DNA from 4 places in the Roseburia hominis A2-183 genome. Region 1 is predicted to be linked to each of the others. Evidence: predicted binding sites of a transcription regulator. Region 1 holds the regulator's gene; each other region holds the start of a gene.
The links. The regulator Rex, encoded in region 1, represses fermentation and respiration genes when NADH is low (regulators of the CRP and FNR family bind a similar motif). The targets are predictions, from matches to a motif close to ATTGTTAANTANTTAACAAT.
Positions count from the first base shown of each region.

Region 1 (3,152 bases):
ATGCGGCTTTCGCGCAAAGATATGCCGCTCCGGACATTCCCTGGCTTCCGGCAATCACGAGAAGTCTGCCGAACGTTCCCTTGTTGGAGTGGCTCTCCCTTGCGGCAAGAAGGGACAGATCCGCGTCTTCTAACGCTGCCACCGCCGGTTTGCGCTCCCCGAATGCATCCGGCGTAATCCCGATATCCGCCACAACGACTTTCCCGGCGTACTGATTGCCCGGCCACAGCAGGCATCCCACCTTTTCAAACGCGAATGTGACCGTCAGATCTGCCCGGAAAGCGGTTCCCAGCACATTTCCATTGTCCGCCGAAATGCCGGAAGCAATGTCAACCGCCGCCTTCGCCCCTTCCATGGCATTCATCCGGTCGATTAACGATGCGTATTCTCCCTCCACACTGCGCGATAATCCCACGCCGAATACCGCGTCGATCACGAGCGTGTAGGACTTCCCCTCCGGAAATTCCGTGAGGATCTTACCGCCGTACGCAAGAAAGATCTTCTTCTGGAGCTGATTGCCGACGGACGCTTTTCCTGTGTGCGGCGCTTCCAATACATCGACGGTGTTTCCCGCCTGCATGAGTATTCTGGCGATCGCATAGCCGTCTCCGCCGTTGTTGCCGCTGCCGCAGACGACGAGTGTTCTTGACGTATTCCGTTTTTCCCGGCGCAGTGTCTCCACAAAGGAAAACGCCGCCCGCTCCATCAACACTGCCTGCGGCATATGAAATTCCTCGATTGTCCGGCTGTCATAAAGATTCATCTCCCGGCTGTTTACGATATATCGCATCTTTTCCCTCCCGCCTGCCGGCATCACACCCGGCATTTTATTTCAGTAAAACACTGGAACAAAGTTCCCTATAGAGTAAAAAAGAGATCCTGCTATGCAGGACCTCTTTTAATCTGTCTGACGGCTGTTCTCTTTGGCGCGCTGATTCTTCACAATATTGTAGGATAACTGCATCAGGCTGTCCGAGAGATGGACATTTTCCACAACAACGTCCTTATTGATCAATTCCAGATCCACATGTGCAAAATTCCAGATCGCATGAATGCCAAGACCGACCAGACGGTTGGCAATGGCGTCCGCTTTTTCCTTCGGCATGGTAAGCGCTGCAATGTCTACTTTGTTCTCTCTACAGAAATCTTCCAGCTCATCCAGCATACGGATCTTGATCCCGCGCACAGTCACACCGTCCAACGCCGGATTGACATCGAACAGTCCGATGATCATAAATCCAAGCTTTTCAAACTTCACGTAATTGGCGAGTGCCTGCCCGAGATTTCCGGCACCGATCACGATAATATTGTGCTGCTGGTTCAGTCCTAGAATCTTGCCGATTTCCTCATATAGGTATTTTACGTTATATCCATATCCCTGCTGGCCAAATCCCCCAAAATTATTGAGATCCTGACGAATCTGGGATGCGGTGACATTCATCCTGAGGCTCAGATCATTTGAAGAAATACGTTCTACCCCGGCGTCCAGCAATTCTCCCAGATATCTGTAATACCGCGGCATTCGACGAATGACAGCCTGTGATATTTCTTTTTCCTGCATGGTGATGCCCACCTTTCTATCAAAACATCTCTTTTATTATAGTGATAAACCAGATATCTGTCAATGTGTCAAAAATTTAACAACCAGACGGCATCCCTCACGACTCAAGCTCCATCGATACCTGCTCCCATTCCTCGTAGCATTTTTCCAGCTCGCTCCGGTATTCATTCTGTCTGCCGGTCAGCTCGCCGAGCTTCGCGGAATTGGTTGCATTGGCAGGATCTGCGCACTCCTCATCAATGCCGGCGATCAGATCCTCCAGCTCGGCAATGCGCTCTTCCGCCTTCTTTAGCGTATTCTCAAGCTTGCGGATGCGCGCCTGCTCGGCTTTCTGCGTCTGCCAGTCCGCTTTCTTGTCTGTTCCACTTCCGTCCTGCGCCACGGTCTGTTCCGTCATCTGCGCCGCCTGCGCCTTCGGCTCCGCCTCCACATAGATCCGGGTCAGCTCGTCATGTTTTTCCAGATAGTAATCGTAATTCCCGATATAGTTGACAATCGTCCCTCCCGTCAAATCCAGAATCCGGGTTGCGGTCTGATTGATAAAATAACGGTCGTGCGACACGAAAAAGACGGTTCCGGTGTACTGGTTTAACGCCGACTCCAAAATCTCTTTGGATGTGATGTCCAGATGGTTGGTCGGCTCATCCAGAATCAGAAAATTCGCATCGGAAAGCATCAGTTTGGCAAGGGAGACGCGCCCGCGCTCCCCACCGCTTAAGTCTGCAATCCGCTTGAATACATCATCGTTCGTAAATAAAAACGCCGCCAGGACATTGCGGATCTTCGTGTGGTTTAACTGCGGATAGTCATCCGCAATCTCCTCAAAGATCGTTTTCTCCATATGGAGCAGCTGATGTTCCTGATCGTAGTACCCGATGTGCACATTCGACCCGAGCACGATGGTTCCGCCGTCCGCCAGAAGCAGTTCGTTGATGATCTTAAGAATCGTCGTCTTGCCGGTTCCGTTATTGCCGATCAGCGCCACGCGCTCCCCACGCTTAATCTCAAAAGAGAGATCGTCAAACAGCGTATGTGTTCCGAACGCTTTCCTTAAATGCTCCACCGTAAGAACATCATTACCGCTTGTCACATCCGGCTCGAGCACAATATGGATGTCCGTGTTCTCATCCGTCGGCTTTTCGAGACGCTCGATCTTATCCAGCATCTTTTCACGGCTCTCCGCCCGCTTAATCGATTTCTCGCGGTTAAAAGACTTGAGCTTTGTGATGACCTCTTCCTGGTGCTTAATCTCCCGCTGCTGGTTGTAATACTGCTTTAACAGATCTTCCCGGATCTTCGCCTTTTTCTTCGCAAATTCCGTGTAATTTCCCTGGTAGACATACCCCTGATGCTGGAAAATCTCCACCACTTTGGTGACGACGCGGTCCAGAAAATAGCGGTCATGCGACACGATCACGACCGCTCCCTTATAGTTCATCAAAAATCCCTCCAGCCACTGGATCGATTCCATATCCAGATGGTTGGTCGGCTCGTCTAAAAGCAGGACATCCGGCTTTGTCACAAGGAGCTTGCCCAGTGACACGCGCGTCTTCTGTCCGCCGGAAAGTTCGCTCATCTGCCGGTCAAATTC
Region 1 is NC_015977.1:1,710,641-1,713,792, forward strand. It holds gene RHOM_RS07665 (bifunctional ADP-dependent NAD(P)H-hydrate dehydratase/NAD(P)H-hydrate epimerase) at 1-790, opposite strand, end outside; gene RHOM_RS07670 (redox-sensing transcriptional repressor Rex) at 899-1,561, opposite strand; gene abc-f (ribosomal protection-like ABC-F family protein) at 1,659-3,152, opposite strand, start outside.

Region 2 (3,152 bases), 110 kb from region 1:
GCAGCGCCAGTGTAAAAAACAGCTCCTTGTTGCCGGAGGCACCGTCCATCGACCGGTACTCGGACGCCTGGAGTGACTGCAGAGAAAATGCCTGTTCCCAGAGTTTTGGGTAGGAGAGGACGGGCAGAAGCTTCGGCATATAGAGAACGTCCTCATAGTTGTGCTGTTTCAGCAGTGCAAGGGAATCCTTTGCGGGATGCCGCACGTACTCTTTGTAGACTTCGATCAGCTCGCCGCCGGAGTAGGCGTCGATGCGGTCAATCCCGAGAAACAGTTCGATGGATTTCTGCTTGTAGCTGGTCAGGGCAAACAGAAATTTGAAACGTGAGACTTCCTTATAAAGATCGATATAACTGTGCGCATCAAACGGATCGGAAAGGTGCAGCGCCTTGCATTTCGCCTTCAGGTATGGAATGTCGAAGCCGATACCGTTGAACGTCAGAATGGTATCATAGCCGGACAAGAGCTCCAGAAAGGCGGAAAGGACATTTTTCTGATCGGCGGCGTTCTCGGAAAAGAACTGGTCGATGCACAAAAGACTGTCGCGCCTTGTGGCGCAGCCGATCAGGTAGAGATCCGTGCGCGCCGGCGAGAAGCCGGTTGTCTCAATATCAAAAAAAATGCAGTTTTCTGTAAATACCTCGTTGGAAACGGGGTCTGAAAAATCAAAAGTCAGTTCTTCATGCCAGGTTATCATCTGAAAATCCTCTGTATGTAATATTAGGGTAAGAGTTCCAATTTTGCCGCTGTGCAGGTCTGGAAAGGCATAGATTTCCCGGACTCGCGGGCGTTCGCGGCAAATAGCAATGTACGCTCCGGCAAAAGCCCGGAAAGCCTGCGGCTTCCCGGACTCGCGGGCGTTCGCGGCAAATAGCAATGTACGCTCCGGCAAAAGTCCGGAAAGCCTGCGGCTTCCCGGACTCGCGGGCGTTCGCCCTATCAAAATCGTACCAGCCAAAATATACACTGCAAGCAGGTAATTTTGCCAGATACGATTTTGGCACTGCTCATTGCCTTCGCGTACATTATAACATAAATGTGGAAAAAATATTGTGAATTCTTTGTCAATAGGTTCGTGAAAAAATACAATAAATTGCTACAATTTCCGAGTGATTGTGCTATAATCTACACGAGGGTATTCTATGACTTTTGGCATAGAATATAATATAGATAAGAGAAAGTGGGGCACGAGAAATGGGTTCTAAGACATTTAAAGGCGGCGTCCATCCTTATGAAGGAAAGGAACTGGCAAAGGATCAGCCGATCGTAGAAGTTCTACCTAAGGGTGATCTGGTATACCCGTTGTCACAGCATATCGGTGCACCGGCGACTCCGGTGGTAGCGGTTGGTGACAAGGTGCTGAAAGGACAGAAGATCGCAGAGGCAGGTGGCTTTGTGTCATCCCCGATCTATGCGTCGGCATCCGGTACAGTAAAGGCAATCGAACCGCACCGTGTGGCAGTCGGTGACATGGTGAATTCCATCGTCATTGAGAACGACGGGGCGTTTGAAGAGGTGGAGTACACGCCGTGTGAAGACGTGACGGCTCTCTCCAAGGAGGAGATTGTCAATAAGGTAAAAGAGGCAGGCGTTGTCGGCATGGGCGGTGCAGGTTTCCCGACACATGTGAAGCTGTCTCCGAAAGAGCCGGAAAAGATTGAATATGTAATTGCAAACTGCGCAGAGTGTGAGCCGTATCTGACGGCGGACTACCGCAGAATGCTCGAAAATCCGGAAGAGCTGATCGGTGGAATGAAGATCATTCTCCAGCTGTTCGATCATGCGAAGGGTGTTCTCGGCATCGAGGACAACAAGCCGGATTGTATTGAAAAGCTGACAGAGCTTGTCAAGGATGAACCGAGAATTGAGGTCTGTCCTTTACAGACCAAGTACCCGCAGGGTGGTGAGCGTCAGCTCATTTATGCAGTGACAGGCCGCGCCATCAATTCCAAGATGCTTCCGGCAGATGCAGGATGTATCGTGGATAATGTGGAGACCATCATTGCTGTTTACCGTGCGGTAAAGCTTGGCAGACCGGTAACCAATCGTATTTCTACGATTACAGGCGATGCCATTGCCAACCCGGGCAACTTCTTATACAGCATCGGTACCAGCTATGCAGAACTGGTGGAGGCTGCCGGCGGATTTAAGACACAGCCGGAGAAGATTATTTCCGGTGGTCCGATGATGGGATTTGCAATGTTTAGCCTGGATATTCCCACGACAAAGACATCTTCCTCACTGCTTTGCTTAAGCAAGGACGAAGTGTCCAAGGTGGAGCCGTCCGCATGTATCAACTGCGGCCGCTGTGTGGAAGCATGCCCGGAGCAGCTGATTCCGTCAAGACTTGCCAAGTTTTCCAATAACGGTCTGGCTGAGGCGTTTGAATCCTGGCACGGACTCGAGTGCGTGGAGTGCGGAAGCTGCAGTTTTGTATGCCCTGCACGCAGACAGCTCGCACAGTCCATTAAGACGATGAAAAAGCAGGTACTTGCTGCAAAACGCAAAAAATAATTCAAAAAACAAGAAGAGAGAGGTGGATTATCGTGAGTGATTTATATCATGTTTCATCATCACCACACGTTCGTGCCAAAGATACCACAAGCCGTATTATGCTGTATGTGATTATTGCATTGCTTCCGACAAGCCTGTTCGGTATTTACAATTTCGGATATAAGGCATTGGTTCTGATTCTGGTAACGATCGCAAGCTGTGTGGCATCAGAGTGGGTATTTAATAAGATTGTACATAAAAAGCAGACGATCGATGACCTGAGCGCCGTTGTAACGGGACTGCTTCTGGCATTGAACCTTCCGGCAACCCTTCCGTGGTGGGAGGCGGTAATCGGCGGTGTGTTTGCAATCGTGGTTGTAAAATGTCTGTTTGGCGGACTGGGACAGAATTTCATGAACCCGGCGCTGGGCGCAAGATGCTTCCTTTTGATTGCATTTGCTGCTGATATGACAAAGTTCGGCATCACAAAGAACGGTATTGAAGTGTATTCCAGCGTAACACCGCTTGCTGCCATGCGTAACGGTGAGGCGGTCAATACGATGGATATGCTGATCGGACGCACCGCAGGTACCATTGGTGAGACATCTGCGATCGCTATCCTGATCGGAGCTATTTTCCTGATTCTGATGGGTGTGATC
Region 2 is NC_015977.1:1,816,625-1,819,776, reverse strand. It holds gene RHOM_RS08155 (ribonuclease H-like domain-containing protein) at 1-697, opposite strand, end outside; gene rsxC (electron transport complex subunit RsxC) at 1,195-2,514, shown strand; gene RHOM_RS08145 (RnfABCDGE type electron transport complex subunit D) at 2,547-3,152, shown strand, end outside.
Region 2: the regulator Rex is predicted to act here: its motif matches at 1,050-1,069, upstream of rsxC (electron transport complex subunit RsxC).

Region 3 (3,152 bases), 590 kb from region 1:
TAGTCGATGTGACCGTAGACGTCAAAGTCATCAAATGCCCGGATGTTTTCCAGGATGGACTCAAAGTATTCGCGGTATCCTTCCTCCTCGGTGTGCGTCTTCCAGAATGGCGGAAAATACGGATCATAGCCGTGTACCACATGGGAGGAACCGATGACAAAGTCGAAGTCATACTGCGAGAGAATATCGGCATGCAGCGCTGCCAGATGCGGCTGGAGCCCCAGCTCGATGCCGTAGCGCACGCTGATCTGATCCCGGTACTGTTCCTGCATGGCGAAAACGGATGACGTGTAGTTCGGCAGGTCTAACAGGAACGCTTCCGGGTTGTCCGGATAGTCGATGTCCAGATGATCCGTAAAACAGATGCCGGGGAGCTTTGCCCTGATTGCAGCGCGGATCATGTCCTCCTGCGGGGCGTCGCTGTCACCGGAATATTGGCTGTGCATATGTGTATCCCATAACATAGAGATCTTCCTTTCTGTGTGAGTTTAATGGATCAGTTCGTTGAAAAATTCCGGGAACCCTACGCGGAACTGTTTCTCGCGGATCACATATCTGCGGTTATCTGTGTGCAGGGTAAGCGTCCGGAGCCCCTGACTGCCGGAGGTACATTCAAGCTGGCGGATATCCCGGCGCAGCAGGGTTTGTGTCCGGCGGGGGAAACGGGAAATAACAATTTTTTCGCGGTCGTAGGTGATTTTCTGCAGACTGACATAAAACAGTGCCAGAACGGTGCCGACAAACGCGACCGGAAAGAAAAGGGCGCCGTAGAGCTTTTCTTCGCGGATGATCTGCAGCGTTCCCGAAATGCTTTCCCCGGAAAAAACGGTCAAGCCGAAAAACAGAAACATGACAACCGCATAGAGGATGAGGAGCGCGTAATATTCGCCGGTCCGGTAGCGCAGTGTTCCGCAGCCGGATGCCGCAGACACCGGATTGTCGTACGGGGTGCTTTTTTGCTTTGCGGTGTATTCGGGACGGGTGAACCGTAACGATGCCTGATAAAATTGCCGGTAGCCTTCCAGATTCGCATTTGCGCTGACGCAGCGGCGGCCGTTTCTGTCATACAGATCAAAAAAGTCCTGATTTTTGATCCGCATCTCAGAGATTTCATACCAGTGAATGGTCTGGTAGGGGCGGAACGGTTTCCCGATCAGAAGGATTTCTTCATTATATAGAACATGACGTGCCTGCATGGCGTAACCGCCGAGAAAGCAGACGACAACTAACAGGATGGTGATGCCGATGCATGAGAGCAGAGAGCCTATATCCGATGCCTCAAAACCGATGTCCTGATACATAAGCACCATAAAAAATGTGACGATACACGCGCAGAGACAGCCCAGGGCAGGGAGCAGCAGGACCCTGCCGCGGGAAGTGGCAAGCAGCTGCATGCCGGAACTCTCATAATCCCGCTGGCTGCGGCTTTTGCGAAACAGCGGCGTCGCGGATAATATAAGAACAAAAACAAACAAAATCAGTAAAAAAATAAGGTCTGACATAAGAAAACTCCTCTTTGGTATGTTTACAGGTTACCAGAAAAAAGTATAACACAGCGGGCGTGCAGCGTCAGCAGATTTTCCGGCGTATTTTCAGATTTTGTATATTTTTCCGGAAAAGGGAAAAAAAACCTGTGATATAGTGAAAAATTTAACAAAGTGGCAATAAAGTGGAGAAAAAGGCTTGAACTTTCTATGGAAATTGGTTAGAATATAGGAAGCACGGAGCCAATAAGCATAAGTACCTTGTGCTTGCCGGTTCCAGGGGATTTATGCCCGGCGATTACATTTACAAATTCTAGGAGGAATTAAAAATGGCAGTAAGAGTAGCAATCAATGGTTTTGGCCGTATCGGTCGTCTTGCTTTCAGACAGATGTTTGGAGCAGAAGGATATGAAGTAGTAGCAATCAACGATCTGACAAGCCCGAAGATGTTAGCACACCTGTTAAAGTATGACTCATCTCAGGGTAAGTACGAGCATGCAGATGAGGTATCTTCTACAGACGATTCCATCATCGTATGCGGCAAGGAGATCAAGATCTACGCATTCCCGGATGCAAATAACTGCCCATGGGGAGAGTTAAAAGTAGACGTTGTATTAGAGTGCTCCGGTTTCTACACATCCAAGGAGAAGGCTCAGGCTCATATCAACGCAGGCGCTAGAAAAGTTGTTATCTCTGCTCCAGCAGGAAATGACCTTCCTACTATCGTATACAACACCAACCACAAGACATTAAAGGCTTCTGATACCATCATTTCCGCAGCTTCCTGTACAACAAACTGCTTGGCACCGATGGCAGACGCTCTTAACAAATACGCTCCGATCCAGTCCGGTATCATGGTAACCATCCATGCTTATACAGGAGATCAGATGACTCTTGACGGACCGCAGAGAAAGGGTGACTTAAGAAGATCCCGTGCAGCAGCAGTCAACATCGTTCCGAACAGCACAGGTGCTGCAAAGGCAATCGGTCTTGTTATTCCGGAGTTAAACGGCAAACTGATCGGTTCTGCACAGCGTGTACCGACCCCGACAGGTTCTACCACAATCTTAACAGCAGTTGTTAAGAAAGCCGGCGTTACAAAGGAAGACATCAACGCAGCTATGAAGGCAGCAGCAAACGAGTCCTTCGGTTACAACGAGGATGAGATCGTATCTTCTGATATCGTTGGTATGAGATTTGGTTCCTTATTCGATGCAACTCAGACCATGGTAAATCAGGTATCTGATGATCAGTATGAGGTTCAGGTTGTTTCATGGTATGACAACGAGAACTCCTACACATCTCAGATGGTAAGAACCATCAAATACTTCTCCGAGTTAGCATAATTGAGAGAAAGAGATTGTTCTCGGACAATCACGTGATAGACTCAGAAAGGGGTCCGGTCTTTTATGGACCGGGTCCCTTTTTGACATTTTGCATATTAAAGGGGGACATGGCATATGTCATTAAACAAAAAATCCGTAGATGATATCAATGTAAAAGGCAAGAGAGTGCTCGTAAGATGCGATTTCAACGTACCGCTCAAGAATGGCGAGATCACAGATGAGACCCGTATCGTGGCTGCACTTCCGACAATCCAGAAGCTGATCAACGATGGCGGCAAGGTTATCCTCTGCTCCCATCTTGGAAAAGTAAAGAACGGACCAA
Region 3 is NC_015977.1:1,124,669-1,127,820, forward strand. It holds gene RHOM_RS05080 (histidinol-phosphatase HisJ family protein) at 1-464, opposite strand, end outside; gene RHOM_RS05085 (hypothetical protein) at 489-1,502, opposite strand; gene gap (type I glyceraldehyde-3-phosphate dehydrogenase) at 1,814-2,830, shown strand; gene RHOM_RS05095 (phosphoglycerate kinase) at 2,945-3,152, shown strand, end outside.
Region 3: the regulator Rex is predicted to act here: its motif matches at 1,639-1,658, upstream of gap (type I glyceraldehyde-3-phosphate dehydrogenase).

Region 4 (3,152 bases), 880 kb from region 1:
ACCCAAGCGGATAGATCTGATAAAATACACTTTCATATGCCCACATAATGCGTTGCCTCCTGTGATTGCTTTTTTATTTCGCTGTGCTCATGTCGTGTGATTTTTTAGAGCAGGCGCGCTGTGCAGTGATTACGGTGTCACGCAGACCGCCCCGTTCCAATGCGGCGACAGCCTCGATCGTCGTTCCGCCCGGAGAGCACACGGCGTCTTTGAGTTCGCCGGGGTGCCTGCCGGTCTCCAATACCATTTTGGCTGCGCCGTAGACGGACTGGGCGGCAAATTTGTAAGCCTGTGCCCGCGGCATGCCGTCAGCAACGGCAGCGTCTGCCATTGCCTCGATAAACAGATAGACATAGGCAGGGGAGGAACCGGACACGCCCACAACGGCGTCGATGAGGCTCTCCGGTACGACTTCTGCTTTTCCAAAGGAGTTGAAGATCGCCTGCACTTCGGAAAGCTCGGCTTCGGTGACATGTGCATTGACACACAGGGCACTCATCGCTTCGCCGACGAGGGCAGGTGTGTTTGGCATGGCGCGAACGAGCTTGATCTCTTTGCCAAACGCCTCTTCGATGGCAGCAATGGTCTTGCCAGCAGCGATGGAGACGATGATGCAGCTGCTCTTCACATGCGGGGCAATCTGCGGAATCACCTCATCAAATTTGTTCGGCTTGACGGCGAGAAACAGAATATCGCTGCGCTCGGCGACCGTCTCATTGGAGAGTGTCGTCTCGATGGAAAACCGGCTGTGAATGGCGTCGAGTGTCTCCTTGGAGTGTGCACTGGCGATTACCTGCCCCGTGGTTACCAGGGAGGCGTTTAAGATGCCGCCGATCATGGCGCTGCCCATGTTGCCGGCACCGATGAAACCAATGATTTTGTCAAACATATCAAAAACCACCTTTCTATGTATTGTATGCTGATACCAGAACAGCCGGCTAAAGATAGCCGGCTGTCTTTCTATAAAATATGGTAGCGTTTTTAGAACCAAACGTCAAGTCCTGGTGTACGATGTTTAGAAATCTGTCAGATTGGCAGCTCTCTTCTCAAGGAATGCGCCCATTCCCTCTTTCTTGTCATGTGTGTCGTTGACAACACCAAAGAGGTTTGCTTCCATCTCAACGGCATTCTTGATGTCCATGTCGTAGCCGTTGTTGATTGCTGCCTTGGCAACGGAGACTGCGTAGCTTCCCTTGGAGATGATCTTTGCAGCCATAGCCTTTGCGGTAGCCATCAGTTCTTCTTTTGCGACAACCTTATTTACAAGGCCGATGCGGTATGCTTCGTTGGCATCGATATTGTCACAGGTAAAGATCATTTCTTTGGCACGTCCCATACCAACAAGACGGGCAAGTCTCTGGGTACCGCCGAATCCAGGGATAATACCAAGACCGCACTCCGGCTGTCCGAAAACAGCATTGTCGGATGCGATACGGATATCACACGCCATAGCAATCTCACATCCGCCGCCGAGAGCAAAACCGTTGACAGCAGCGATGGTAACCTGACGCATATTCATTAACTTGAAAAATGGAACAGAAGCCTTGATGCCGAATGCTCTTGCTTCCGGAGCGGTGAAGTTCACCATCTCGGAGATATCAGCGCCTGCAACGAAAGACTTGAACTCGTTGCCCTTCTTGTCCGGACCGCCGGTTAAGATGACAACCTTGACATCGTCCATAGCTTCGATCTCAGTCAGAGCCGTGTTTAACTCGTCAAGAGTCTCACTGTTTAATGCGTTAAGAGCTGCCGGTCTGGAAATGGAAAGAACAGCAGTCTGGTCAGCGATTTCCAATTTCAAATTGTTAAATTCACTCATTCTAAAACCCTCCTGAATAGTTTGATAAAAAATTAACAAATTACTAATATTAGAGTACAGCGTTTTCTAAAATTTGTCAATAGAAAACAGTATTTTCATTTGGAAAGAAAGGGGGTATAATAAATCCTAAAATGAGTACGTTACTAAGGAGTCATACATATGAGCACAAAGAGATCTTATCTGTCAAAAGTTGTTGTGGAGATGCCGGATTCCGGTATTAAGGATTTTTTCGATATTGCAAATACCATGGACGGGGCTCTGTCTCTTGGCGTCGGGGAGCCGGACTTCCAGACGCCGGAGCATGTCAGGGAGGCGGCGGTCGCCTCCATCCGGCGCGCCGAGACGAAGTACACCGACAACCGCGGTACCGTGGAGCTGCGTGCGGCGGCAGCGGAGTATCTGGAAAAGTTCGATCTGCACTATGACCGGGCGGATGAGATCCTTATTACAATGGGTGCAAGCGAGGGGATTGATCTGGCGCTGCGTACGCTGGTGGATCCGGGAGACGAAGTGCTGGTGGTTGAACCCGCCTATGTGTCCTACGTTCCCTGCGTGGAGCTGTGCGGGGGAATTCCGGTATCGATTCCGCTGCAGGCGAAGAACGGATTCCGTCTGACGGCGGAGGAACTGGAGGAAAAGATCACAGGGCGGACAAAAGTGCTTCTCATCTCTTTTCCGAATAACCCGACGGGCGCCATCATGGAAAAGGCGGATCTGGAGGCGATCCGCGAGGTGGTGCTCGCCCATGACCTCTTTGTGATTACGGACGAGATCTATGCAGAGCTCACCTACGGCAGAAAGCATGTGTCGATCGCGGCGCTGCCGGATATGTATGAGCGCTGCGTGGTTCTAAACGGTTTTTCAAAGGCGTTTGCAATGACCGGATGGCGTATGGGTATCGCGGCGGGGCCGGCGGAGGTCATTTTCCATATGAACAAGATCCATCAGTTCACGACGATGTCGGCGGGGACGACTTCACAGTATGCGGCATTGGAAGCGTTCACGAGTCCGGTGCGGGACGAGGAGATCGATGTGATGCGCCAGGAGTATGACGAGAGACGTCACCTGATGGTGGACGGATTCCGGGCGATGGGACTTAAGGTGGTTGAGCCGGAGGGAGCGTTCTATGTGTTCCCGTCGATCAAAGAGATCGGGCTCACCTCGATGGAATTCTGCAGCCGGCTTTTGCAGGAGCAGAAGGTGGCGGTGATACCGGGAGATGCCTTTGGAAGCTGCGGCGAGGGATACATCCGGTGTTCCTATGCGTATTCCAAGGATGTGATAAAGAAATGTCTGGAAAAAATTGCGGCGTTTGTGGCGCAGTTTGACCTGG
Region 4 is NC_015977.1:2,587,439-2,590,590, reverse strand. It holds gene RHOM_RS11590 (alpha-amylase family glycosyl hydrolase) at 1-46, opposite strand, end outside; gene proC (pyrroline-5-carboxylate reductase) at 74-889, opposite strand; gene RHOM_RS11580 (enoyl-CoA hydratase-related protein) at 1,016-1,819, opposite strand; gene RHOM_RS11575 (pyridoxal phosphate-dependent aminotransferase) at 1,979-3,152, shown strand, end outside.
Region 4: the regulator Rex is predicted to act here: its motif matches at 1,840-1,859, upstream of RHOM_RS11580 (enoyl-CoA hydratase-related protein).